DNA from 4 places in the Lacimicrobium alkaliphilum genome. Region 4 is predicted to be linked to each of the others. Evidence: predicted binding sites of a transcription regulator. Region 4 holds the regulator's gene; each other region holds the start of a gene.
What was found. The regulator sigma-54, encoded in region 4, starts transcription at its own class of promoters, with help from an activator protein. The targets are predictions, from matches to a motif close to GTTGGCACGNNNNTNGNNT.
Positions count from the first base shown of each region.

Region 1: a site for sigma-54 is predicted at 1,283-1,301, ahead of glnA (glutamate--ammonia ligase). Genes of this name have one in related genera too.
Region 2: a site for sigma-54 is predicted at 1,359-1,377, ahead of AT746_RS14240 (YggN family protein). Genes of this name have one in related genera too.
Region 3: a site for sigma-54 is predicted at 1,893-1,911, ahead of AT746_RS07295 (PEP-CTERM sorting domain-containing protein). Genes of this name have one in related genera too.

Region 1 is NZ_CP013650.1:160,667-163,847, reverse strand. It holds gene glnA (glutamate--ammonia ligase) at 1-1,220, opposite strand, end outside; gene typA (translational GTPase TypA) at 1,675-3,181, shown strand, end outside.
Region 2 is NZ_CP013650.1:3,145,491-3,148,671, reverse strand. It holds gene AT746_RS14250 (response regulator) at 1-807, shown strand, start outside; gene AT746_RS14245 (PAS domain-containing protein) at 810-1,328, shown strand; gene AT746_RS14240 (YggN family protein) at 1,491-2,264, shown strand; gene AT746_RS14235 (methyl-accepting chemotaxis protein) at 2,385-3,181, shown strand, end outside.
Region 3 is NZ_CP013650.1:1,610,014-1,613,194, forward strand. It holds gene AT746_RS07285 (DUF4386 domain-containing protein) at 1-327, shown strand, start outside; gene AT746_RS07290 (hypothetical protein) at 349-828, shown strand; gene AT746_RS07295 (PEP-CTERM sorting domain-containing protein) at 1,004-1,834, opposite strand; gene AT746_RS07300 (type 1 glutamine amidotransferase domain-containing protein) at 2,161-2,838, shown strand.
Region 4 is NZ_CP013650.1:681,581-684,761, reverse strand. It holds gene lptB (LPS export ABC transporter ATP-binding protein) at 1-420, shown strand, start outside; gene AT746_RS03245 (RNA polymerase factor sigma-54) at 508-1,983, shown strand; gene hpf (ribosome hibernation promoting factor) at 2,006-2,293, shown strand; gene ptsN (PTS IIA-like nitrogen regulatory protein PtsN) at 2,306-2,749, shown strand; gene rapZ (RNase adapter RapZ) at 2,746-3,181, shown strand, end outside.

The DNA.
Region 1 (3,181 bases), 520 kb from region 4:
TCCTTCGCTTCTTCGGCAGGCAGGTCATACAGATCCTTGTCCATGGCATCGCCAGGGTGAATCTTGTTACGAATGCCGTCCAGGCCAGCCATCATCATGGCAGTGAAGGCCAGGTAAGGGTTGGCTGTGGGATCCGGGAAACGCACCTCAATGCGACGCGCTTTGGCACTGCTCACATGAGGAATACGGATTGACGCGCTACGGTTACGGGCCGAATAGGCCAGCATCACAGGTGCTTCAAAGCCGGGTACCAGACGCTTGTATGAGTTGGTAGAGGCGTTGGTAAAGGCATTGATAGCACGGGCGTGTTTGATAATGCCGCCAATGTAGTACAGCGCCTCTTCAGACAAACCGGCGTATTTATCACCGGCAAAGATGTTTTTTCCGTCTTTACTGATGGACTGGTGCACGTGCATACCTGAACCGTTATCCCCTACCAGCGGCTTGGGCATAAAGGTCGCCGTTTTACCGTAGGCATCGGCCACATTATGTACCACATACTTGTAGATTTGGATCTCGTCAGCCTTGAGCACCAGGGTGTTGAAACGACAGGCAATTTCGTTCTGCCCGGCGGTTGCCACTTCGTGGTGGTGGGCTTCGATATGCAGACCCATTTCTTCCATCACCAGACACATGGCGGTACGGATGTCATGGGCTGAGTCAACGGGTGGAACCGGGAAGTAACCCCCTTTGACGCCGGGACGGTGGCCCATGTTGCCGCCTTCAATATCGGCGCCTGAATTCCACTTGGCTTCCATGGAATCAATTTCATAGAATGAACCGGCCATATCAGTATGGAAGCGGATATCATCAAACATAAAGAATTCTGGCTCAGGGCCAATCAGCACGGTATCACCGATACCGGTCGACTTAAGATATTCTTCTGCACGCTTGGCCACAGAGCGCGGATCACGGTCATAACCCTGCATAGTCGTAGGTTCAACGATATCACAACGGATATTCACCTGAGTTTCTTCAGAAAAAGGATCCAGTACTGCGGATTCAGGAACTGGCATCAGGATCATGTCGGATTCATTAATGCCTTTCCAGCCGGAGATGGATGAACCATCGAACATCTTGCCTTCTTCAAAAAATTCTTCGTCAATAAGTGAACAAGGAATAGAAACATGCTGCTCTTTACCTTTAGTATCGGTAAAGCGCAGGTCTACAAATTTCGCTTCGCTCTCTTGGATAAGATCCAGGGCCTTTTGTACTGACATACTGTCCTCCAGGTTAAAATTTCAAGGCTGATTTATACGTGATACGCTCAGTTCTCCTGATGAAGCGATAATCGTGCCAATCACATTGACTTGGCTACAGGCCGCACTTCGCCGGTGCATAATCCGCTAACCACTGACCTCTCAAGAATAAGAGGCACCATTTTAGTGCATCCTTGCACCATTATGGACTATAAATCTGTGGCGGTTGCACCTAAAGGTAGCCGAATTCCAATTTGGTGCAATATGCCAGCCTGCATAAATATTGATGACAGCAAATAATTGTCATCGAAAGGTCATCATTGCCCTGCTATTCTTGGTAAACGCATTTATTGCTTTTGGTCTATGCGATAAAACTGTACAATCCGCCGCCTGAAAAACGGCTTTCGATTAAATTCTGCACATCTGCGCAGCGATCCGCTCTGTCTTTGCCAAGCCACTTACTGAGAAATGCATTATGAGTTCACAACATACCTCACTTGATAAACTGAGGAATATCGCCATTATCGCCCACGTTGACCACGGTAAAACCACCCTGGTAGACAAACTGCTGCAGCAGTCCGGTACCCTGGACAGCCGCAAAGATGCTGATGAACGGGTGATGGACTCAAACGCACTGGAAAAAGAGCGCGGTATCACTATTCTGGCCAAGAACACCGCTATTAACTGGCAGGATTACCGGATAAATATTCTTGATACCCCGGGGCACGCCGATTTTGGTGGCGAAGTGGAACGGGTATTGTCCATGGCTGACTCGGTACTGCTGCTGGTAGATGCCGTTGACGGGCCCATGCCGCAGACCCGCTTTGTGACTCAGAAAGCTTTTGCTCATGGCCTCAATCCTATTCTGGTTATCAACAAGATTGACCGCCCTGGTGCACGCCCTGACTGGGTAATGAATCAGGTCTTTGATCTGTTTGACAACCTTGGCGCCAATGATAAGCAACTGGACTTCCCGGTTGTCTACGCTTCTGCATTGCAGGGCTGGGCCAGTATGGACGAATCCGCCACTGGCGGTGACATGACCCCGCTGTTTGAAGCCATTGTGGAAAAAGTCTCCCCGCCTGATGCCCATCCTGAAGGGACACTGCAGATGCAGATTTCCCAGCTGGATTATTCCAGCTATCTTGGGGTTATTGGTATTGGCCGCCTGAAACGGGGCCAGGTTCAGGTCAACCAGCAGGTGACTATTGTTGGTGCCGATGGCAGCAAGCGTAACGGCAAAATTGGCAAGGTATTCGGTTATCTGGGCCTGGATCGTAATGAGACCCAGAGCGCCTCCGCCGGTGACATCATTGCCATCAGCGGCCTGGGTGAACTGAAGATCTCCGATACGGTTTGTGCCGTAGATGCGGTTGAGGCCCTGCCGGCACTGACCGTTGATGAGCCGACCGTGACCATGACTTTCCAGGTCAATACCTCTCCTTTTGCCGGCCAGGACGGCAAGTTTGTGACCTCAAGACAGATCCTTGAACGTCTGCAAACCGAACTTAAACACAATGTTGCCCTGCGTGTTGAAGAAACCGTCGACCCGGATAAATTCCGTGTTTCCGGCCGTGGTGAGCTGCATCTTGGTGTACTGATTGAGAATATGCGCCGTGAAGGTTATGAACTGGCCGTATCGCGCCCGGAAGTTATTCTCAGGAAAGAAGGCGAGCAACTCATGGAACCCTTTGAGATGCTGACTGTGGATATCGAAGAGGAACACCAGGGTGCCATCATGGAGCAACTGGGCCTGCGTAAAGCAGAAATGCGCGATATGAACCCTGATGGTAAAGGCCGGGTTCGTATAGACTTTTTCGTACCCAGCCGTGGTCTGATCGGCTTCCAGACCGATTTTATGACCCTGACCTCGGGCAGTGGTCTGATCTACCATACGTTTGACAGTTACCAGCCCCATGTTGGTGGTCGTATCGGCCAGCGTAACAATGGTGTGCTGATCTCTAACGGCAAAGGCAAGGCCC
Region 2 (3,181 bases), 1.9 Mb from region 4:
GTGCTGGAAACTATTCAGGCACAGGGGCTGAAAACCACAGTGATTGTGATCTCCGGTGATATTCAGCCCGAAGCCCATGAACGGGTCAAGCGGCTCGGGGCGCTGGATTTTATTGAAAAACCGATCAAACCTGCCACTTTTGAAAAATTGCTGGTGAAACACCGGATCACCCAGAACCAGCAGGAACAAGACAAACCCGAACTGGCCAGCCTGGATCCTGAAATCAGGGATATTTATCAGGAAATCACCAATATCGCCATGGGGCAGGCCGGGGATCACCTGGCCCGGATCCTCAACGTATTCGTTAAGCTGCCCATTCCCAATGTTAATCTTATCGAAGCCTCAGAACTGCATATGATGTTGCAGGATATTGAAGACAAAGACACCGTGTCTGGTATCTGTCAGGGTTTTGTGGGGCCCGGGATCTGTGGTGAGGCACTGTTTATTCTCAGTGACTCCAGCTTTAATGATGTGGCGAAAATTCTCAATATCTCCGAGGAAGTGGATGATCAGATGCAGCTTGAGTTGCTGATGGATGCGGCCAATATCCTCATAGGTACTTGCCTGAATGGCCTGGCCAGCCAACTGGATATGCATTTCAGCCAGGGGCATCCGGAGGTACTGGGGCAACATCGCAATATCACCGAGCTGATTAATATCAATAAAACCCGTTGGCGCCGTACCCTGGCCATTGAGCTGAGTTATGGTCTGGAAGGTTACCAGGTGCATTGCGATCTGGTGTTGCTGGTTACCGAGGAGTCCATGGAGACCATGAATAACAAACTTTCTCATCTGCTGGAGGACTGAGCATGACCGATGAAGCACTGAACGATTTAACAGAGTTTCACTGGATGATGGACATGCTGCAAACCGTTGATGTGGGGTTGGTGGTATTAAACCGCGAGTTTGAAATTAACCTCTGGAACGGTTTTATGGAAAGCCACTCCGGTTTGTTGCCCAGTCAGGTAAGGGGCAAGTCGCTGTTTGCGCTTTTTCCGGAGGTTAATGAGGCCTGGTTCCGTAATAAAGCCAGGCCGGTGTTTGAACTGAAAAACCGGGCCTTTATTATCTGGGAACAGCGCCCCTTTTTACTCAGGTTTCCCAACTACCGGCCCATTACCGGTACTGAAGATTATATGTACCAGAACATTACCCTGTCACCCCTGGTCAGCACTACCGGCAAGGTTGAGAATATCTGCATGATGATCTACGACGTTACCGATGTGGCGGTGGGAAAGAAGGTACTGGAGTCCACCCAGGTTATCCTCAGTGAACTGAATGAAAAAGTGGCCGAAAAGACGGTACCAGCCAATCGCGTTAATGACTGATGCAGTGTAACCTGTTTTTTACTGCACTGGTCTGGCATGCCTTTGTCATCCGTTTGCGGCGTAGCACAATACTGTCAGATAGAATAAAAACCTTATTTATATTATTCCCATGATCAGCCCGTTAAGGGAGTATAATTTGTTATCGTATCTGTCAGAGAGTGTATGTTGAGAGCCCTGGTCTGTTCGTTATTGTTGTTGGCACTGCCGGTGCAGTCTGCGTTTATGTGCGAGGCCGACCTGCAATTTGGTCTGGTGGTCAACGACCGGCATATTCGCGTCACAGAAGACACCCGTACCTTGTATCAGATCAACGGTACCGAACAGTTAATTGTGCACGGCGAATGGATCACCCTGGATGAGCAGGCACAGCAGCATCTGAAAGAACTGGCAGAGGGTCTGCGTTATGCCGTTCCCAAGGTCATACTGCTGGCCAGCGAAGGGGTAGATCTGGCTATTGGTACTATCGACCACGTGTATGTGGGTCTGGTGGGCAGTGAACATGACAGCTATCAGCGTCTGCAGGATGCCCTGTGGAAAGTGCGAACCAAAGTTAAAACTAAATTTATCCGTGCCAGCAGTAACTATTATATTGGTCCCCGCAGTCTGGAAAATGTCGATGAGTTGATGGATCCAGAGCTGGAGCAGGAAATCGAGCAGGCGCTGGGTACCTCAGTGGGCGGCATTCTGACGGCTATTGGCGGGCTGGCCTCGGAAGGCGATACCAACCTGGAACGTAAGATGGAAGATTTATCCACCCGCCTGGAGACTATGGGCGCGGAGATAGAGCGTCGTATTGCCCCCCAGGCCGACACGCTGCGTAAAAAAGCTGAGTGGTTCTGCAATGAAATCCAGCGTCTCGACGGTATTGAAGAAGCCTTGCGCGAACGTGTTCCTGAACTGAAGGCTTATAACCTGATCGTAACCGGCAAATCTTAAGAAAATCGGTTTCAGGCCGTTAATGGAATGGCTATTACATGATTTACATCATGTTTTAATTGTACGGTGTTGAGGTACTATGTTTACCCTACAGTCGGTGTCCGTTGCGCGGGAGAAACTATGTTCAGGGATCTTTATCTTTTTGTTGAGAAAACCTTCTTTGCCACACTAACCCGCAAGATCGTTGGCAATGTAACGTTTCTTTTCCTGTTTCAGGTATTAACCCTGTGGCTGGCATTTTCTGATGCATCCTGGACAGAATCCCCGACTCTGTTATTCAGCCTGGCCATTGTCAGTGTCATGGCGTTCCTGTTTACCCTGTTTTACCTCACTTATCTTATTGTTCGTCCGGTCAGGGCCATGGTCCGCAATCTGGATGAAATCAATCACAAGCAGGGCGATCTCAAAGGCCGGTTACCGGCCTTTACCTATGATGAATTCAGACAGTTATCCGGGGGTTACAATACCTTTGTCAGTAACCTGTCCGTATTGCTCAAAGACATCAGCGAGCACGCCCGCCTGGCCAGCGAAAAGAATCAAGCAGTACTGGGAAAAATCAATAATACCTCTGCCAATGCCGCCGATCAGGACAGTATCAGCGACGAGATCTTCGCCTCCAGTCAGCAGGTGAATGATGAGATTCAGGCCATTGTCAGCAAGACCGATGAGGTGGCACAGTCCACTGATGAGAATCTCAGCGCCGCCACCGCCTCAACCCGGCAGTTATCGTCCTTATCCAGGGATATTGGCGATATTGACGAACTGCTGCGGGCGTTCGATCAGACTGTCGGCGGCCTGAAGGATAATGCCTCCAGCATTCGCGATATCTTAAAAATGGTGCAGGATTTTTCCGATCAGACCAATTTGCTGGCATTAAATGCGGCTATTGAAGCTGCCAGAGCCGGCGAAGCAGGACG
Region 3 (3,181 bases), 930 kb from region 4:
TCTCAGGTTATGTTGTTGGTGAATATACATGATTACGGCTTTGCTCTTGGGTTAGTTTTCTTTGGCTTTGCCTGTGTGGGATATGGCTTGCTGCTCTATTGTGCTGACTATTTTCCAAGGTTTATCGGAGCGTTAATGATCGTTGCCGGATTAAGCTATCTGACCAACAGCCTTACGTTGCTAATCGCTCCTTCTCTGTCTGGTGTTGTATTCCCCATATTGATACTTTCTTTAATCGCAGAGCTCACCTTTGCCCTGTGGTTAATTTTTAAGGGCGTCGACGCCCGGGAATGGCAACGAAATGTTAGTAAAGGAGTCGCTTATTAATGTTCCATCATAGGAAAAAACATGCAATCAGATAAAAATACACTCTTAATCATTGGCGCTATTTGCAGCTTTGCAGCGGCCCTGGCCCATCTGGGTTGTATTGTTTTTGGCGGTGACTGGTATCGTTTCTTTGGTGCTGGCGAGCAAATGGCGAGTATGGCTGAGCAGGGACTCTGGTACCCGACCATTGTCACCTCAGTATTGGTTGTGGTGCTGTTGGTCTGGTCACTCTATGCCTTATCAGGTGCAAGGGTCATAACCCGGTTACCTTTGCTTCGTTCAGGTTTGTGTGCCATCTCTGCAATTTATCTGATCCGCGGTGTCGCCTTTATCTGGCTGATGCCAATGTTTCCCGAAAACAGCCTGACATTCTGGCTGGTAAGCTCAGGGGTTTGTTTAACTATCGGCCTGCTTTATGCGCTAGGCACGTATCAGGTCTGGGAGAGCCGAACAGCCGCAATGGCCGGGCTCAGAAACCCATCGCCACGGAGTCTTAGGTAATACTATAAACTCCTGACTTATGTTCATTGTCCGTCTTTGCTGACAAGCCTGCCAGACCGGTCTGATATGGTATTGTCGTGAACAGGTGAAAGTGGGTTGAAGTTAATTTTCTGCAAGGATATTTCAGACAACACCCGCGCAGGCATGTTTAACAACAACCCTTTTTAGGCATCATTCAGGATTGCTTTATCCGGCGGAAACCAAGCGCGGCCAGCCCTAAACCTAAGATCGCCAGGCTCGATGGCTCAGGAACTGACGTCGGACTCAGAAAAGCACCAGAGCCAGATGTAAAGGTTGCTCCGCCCAGATCGGTAAAGCTGAAGGTGCTGGTATTGAGAAAGTCTGTATAGGCGTTGTCACCAGAGGCATAGGCGTTGGCGAGAATTGCAACACCATAGGTTCTGCCTTGCTCAGCGACAAAAGAACCGCTTAATACCTCATCAAAAGAGTACAGACCATAATCACCGTCCTGAGCACTTTGATAAAATCCGGTATAGCTGATTTCATTGGCACTCTCTACCGGATCTGTATCGTCAAAAATGCCAAAGAATGATTCGGTTTCCAGCCAGCTCTGCATGCCGGTAATGTCGTAAATTCTGACATAAGACTGAAAGTAAGCTGAATCGAAGATTGAATCTGTATAAAAACTGCCATCAACACCGAAGTTGTAGCTGATAGTAGTCGGTGTCAGTAAACCGGAAAACTCAATAGTATCGAAAATGGTTACCAGTGCCTGCCCGGAGCCACCTTTAGAATACGAACTGGCGCCCACAACACCAGTTGACGTGTCAGCTCTGAGAGCAAGGCTTGTGGATGAATCTTCATAACTCTGTGTATAGGCTGAATTGGCCGTATCGGTTTCCAGTAAATGACTGCCTGATGTATCAGCGAGGATAACTGTTTCAATGGCTGATCTTTGCGTTATTACGCCAGCATGCGCTGAAGAACTAAAACCTGCTAACGCCAATAACCCCAAAGTCACCGGAACAGTATATTTTGACAACATAATTTTTCCTTATTATTCACTATTAAAATGGTATATATCGTTAAAAAACGATTAATTTAAGCAAGTCCCGGGCCTATATTTTAATTATTTGATTTTAATGTGTTTTTTTTCTCTTTTGTATGACACTTTTACTACGATTTGAGCAATCTGTTAAGTATACTGACAGCGTCAGCAGTACAGGGCATGATTAAGGTGGTTTTTGTGATCTAAATTCTACTGAATCAACAATACAAATGGTCTGTCTTTTTAATAACTTTGTACTGCAGATCTTTTAAGTCTTCATAGACTTGGCTCTGCCATATAAGAAAACAGGAGATTAAATAAAGATGAAAATACTGATGGTGCTGACCTCACACAACAAGCTGGGGGATACCGGCGAGAAAACCGGGTTCTGGCTGGAGGAATTTGCCAGCCCTTATTATGTGTTTAAGGATGCTGGTGCCGAGGTGGTGCTGGCTTCACCTAAAGGCGGTCAGCCGCCCCTTGACCCAAACAGCGAAGGTGAAGATTTTCAGACCGAAGACACTCGCCGTTTTGACCAGGATAAACAGGCGCAACAGCAGCTTGCCAACACACAAAAGCTCAGTGAAATAAATCCTGAAGAGTTTGACGGGGTCTTTTACCCCGGCGGTCACGGGCCTTTATGGGATCTGACCCACAATCAACATTCTGTTGACCTTATTGCTCAGACCCTGCTCACCAATAAGCCGTTGGCAGCGGTGTGCCATGCTCCTGCCGTGCTTACTGAAGTCAGGACCAATCAGGGCGTATCGCTGATAAAGGGTAAATCTGTTACCGGTTTTTCTAACAGTGAAGAGGCGGCGGTGAACCTGACAGAAGTTGTGCCATTTTTACTTGAAGACAAACTTAAAGCACTGGGAGGCAGTTATAAAAAAGCCGATGACTGGGCCAGCTTTGTGCAGGTGGATGGCCGCCTGATAACCGGTCAGAACCCGGCATCTTCCGCCGATACTGCCAGAGCATTGCTTAAGCAATTGCAATAAACCAGAATCACTGGGTGTCGGATGTCCGGCACTCAGGCTGTTGAGCCCGCCAGATTACCTCACCCAAGATTATCTTGCTGACGCTTTCAGATCTCAAAGCCGCCATCAAGAGGTGGTAGCCAGACCCTCTGGCATAGAGTGATAAATATCAGTACCTCTGCTGTCATCACTACTATAACCCGCAGCGGTATGGCGAAGCGTACAAACAAAAACCTTGACCCTTTATGGATGGGATAGTTAGATGTTTATGGCAAAGACGATAGTCAGGGATCGCGGATAATTTTTCCTATGATTGACATCAGGCTGTTACACGTCGGCACTACAGTTTCAGGCAGAGGCTCAC
Region 4 (3,181 bases):
CTTGAAACCCGTAAGGATATCAATCAGCAGCAACGGGAAGAGGAAGCCGATGCACTTCTGGATGAGTTCAATATCAATCATATTCGCACCAGCTCAGGGATGAGTTTGTCTGGCGGTGAGCGCAGGCGGGTAGAGATTGCCAGGGCACTGTCTGCCAACCCCCGCTTTATTCTGCTTGATGAACCTTTTGCCGGTGTCGATCCCATATCAGTCAGTGACATCAAGAATATAATCCGCCATCTTCGGGACAGAGGCATCGGTGTGTTGATTACCGACCACAATGTACGTGAAACCCTTGATGTTTGTGAGAAAGCCTACATTGTTAGTCATGGGGAGTTAATCGCCCAGGGAACCGCAGATGAAGTACTGAATAACAAGCAGGTCAGAGATGTATACCTGGGTGACCAATTCAAGCTATAGTTAGAGAAAATGCCGTGCGGATATTTGTATGAGAACAGAAGCCGGAATACCCGTAACCAAGGCCCTCGGAACCAGAATAAGAAGTAAATGAAGCCTGCATTACAGTTAAAATTCAGCCAACAACTTACCATGACGCCTCAGTTGCAGCAGGCGATTCGCCTGTTGCAACTGTCCACGCTGGATTTACAACAGGAGATCCAGGAGGCGCTGGAGTCTAATCCGCTGCTGGAGACAGAAGAATCTGCCGATCAGAATACGGAAGAGCGCCGCGATGCCGACAGCCTGAATGGTGAGTCCAACGAAGCCAGTAACAGCAAAGACAGTGACAGCATCGAAACCGGCGAAGCCCTGGAAAAGCAGGAGTTGCCCGAAGATCTGCCGATGGATACTACCTGGGATGAATATTACAGCGCCTCATCGGCACCCGGTTCTTCTGCGGTCAGTGCCGCCGATGACAATATCTATCAGGGGGAAACCTCGGACAGCATTCAGGATCATTTGCTCTGGCAAATGCGTCTGACCCATTTCAGTGACACCGACCAGGCCATTGCCATGGCCATTATCGACTCTATTGACGATGTCGGTTATCTGACCGTCACCACTGAAGACATCCTGCAAAGCCTGGACAATGAAGAAGTAGAACTGGATGAAGTAGATTGTGTACTTAAACGCATTCAGATGTTCGACCCTGTTGGCGTCGGCAGTCGCAGCGTACAGGAATGCCTGCTGGTACAATTACGTCAGTTCCCCCCTGAAACGCCATGGCTGGAGCAGGCAAAATCACTGATCCTCGAATACAGTGATCTGCTGGCCAGCAAAGATTACCGCACCCTGATGCGCAAAGCCCGGCTTAAAGAGGATGAACTGCGTGAAGCCTTACGTTTATTACAAACCCTGAACCCCAGGCCAGGCAGTGCCATCGCTACCAGTGAACCGGAATATGTGATCCCCGATGTATCGGTAGCCAAGAAAAATGGCCGCTGGACCGTAGAACTGAATCCCGACAGCTTGCCTAAACTGAGTATCAATCAGCAATACGCGGCGATGAGCAAGAATACCAGGAACGCCAGCGACAGCCAGTTTATCCGCTCCCATATGCAGGAAGCCAAGTGGTTTATTAAAAGCCTGGAAAGCCGCAATGACACCCTGCTGAAAGTGGCAAACTGTATTGTGCAGCAGCAACAGGGCTTTTTCGAATACGGCCCCGAGGCCATGAAGCCTATGGTGCTCAACGATGTTGCTGAAATGGTGGATATGCACGAGTCCACCATCTCCAGAGTGACCACGCAGAAATATATGCACACACCAAGAGGCATTTTTGAGCTCAAGTATTTCTTTTCCAGCCATGTGGCCACAGAAAGCGGCGGCGAATGTTCCTCCACCGCCATTCGTGCTCTGATCAAAAAACTGGTGGCGGCAGAAAAACCCGCCAAACCCCTGAGCGACAGCAAAATTGCACAGTTGTTGGCCGAGCAAGGTATTAAAGTTGCCCGGCGAACAATAGCAAAATACCGGGAATCCCTGTCGATTCCCCCGTCCAACCAACGCAAAAGCCTGTTATAGGCGAACAAGAGGAAGAGGCATTATGCAAATCAACCTTACTGGACACCACGTTGAAATTACCGACTCTCTTCGAGATTACGTTGACTCAAAGTTTACAAAGTTGGAGCGACATTTCGATCATATCAATAATGTGCATGTGATACTGAACGTCGAAAAGCTCAATCAGAAAGCCGAAGCGACACTGCACCTGCATGGCGCGGAAGTCTTTGCCACTTCCGAACACACTGATATGTACGCCGCTATTGATGGCCTGATCGACAAGCTTGACCGACAGGTGATCAAACACAAAGAAAAGATCAAGCGACACTAAAACTGACTCCGCATGGAAATTAAAGACATCCTGACCCCTGACTGCACCATCTGTGCAGTTCAGGGCACCAGCAAGAAACGCATCTTCGAGACCATCAGCGATGTGGCCGATCAACATCTGCCCGACATTGACCTCGACCCTATTCTTACCAGCCTGCTATGCCGCGAAAAAATGGGCAGCACAGGCATTGGCAATGGCATTGCCATTCCCCATGGCCGCCTGGCCGGGCTGGACAAAGTCATGGCCGTGCTGATCACCAGTGACGGGCCCGTGGCCTATGACGCCATCGACAACCAGCCGGTGGATATTTTCTTCGCCATTTTAGTGCCTGAAGAACAAGCCCAGGGCCACTTGCAGACCCTGGCCACCATCGCCGCCAAACTCAATGACAAGGACGTGGTAAAACGCTTACGCCACGCTAAAACCAATCAGGAACTGTACGAGGCCATAGTGTGAAACTCATTATCATCAGTGGCCGCTCCGGCTCCGGTAAATCCATCGTGCTGCGCTCTCTGGAGGACCTGGGCTACTACTGTGTGGATAATATTCCGGTCAACCTGCTGCCCACCCTCACCCATACAGTGGTGGATGAATACGATCAGGTAGCAGTGAGCATTGATGTACGTAACCTGCCCAAAGATCCCGAAGAGCTGGTAGAGATACTCGATTACCTGCCTGCCACCTGGGAACTGATGATTTTATACTTAGATGCCAGCGACGATGTGCTGATCAAGCGCTTCAGCGAAACCCGCCGTCTGCATCCTCTGTCCAAGCGCAGTAAGTCCCTGACTGACGCCATCCAGTCTGAAGCGGTGTTACTGGCCCCTATCGCCGAACGCGCCGATCTTTATATCGATACCGGTGAACTGTCAGTACACCAACTGGCCG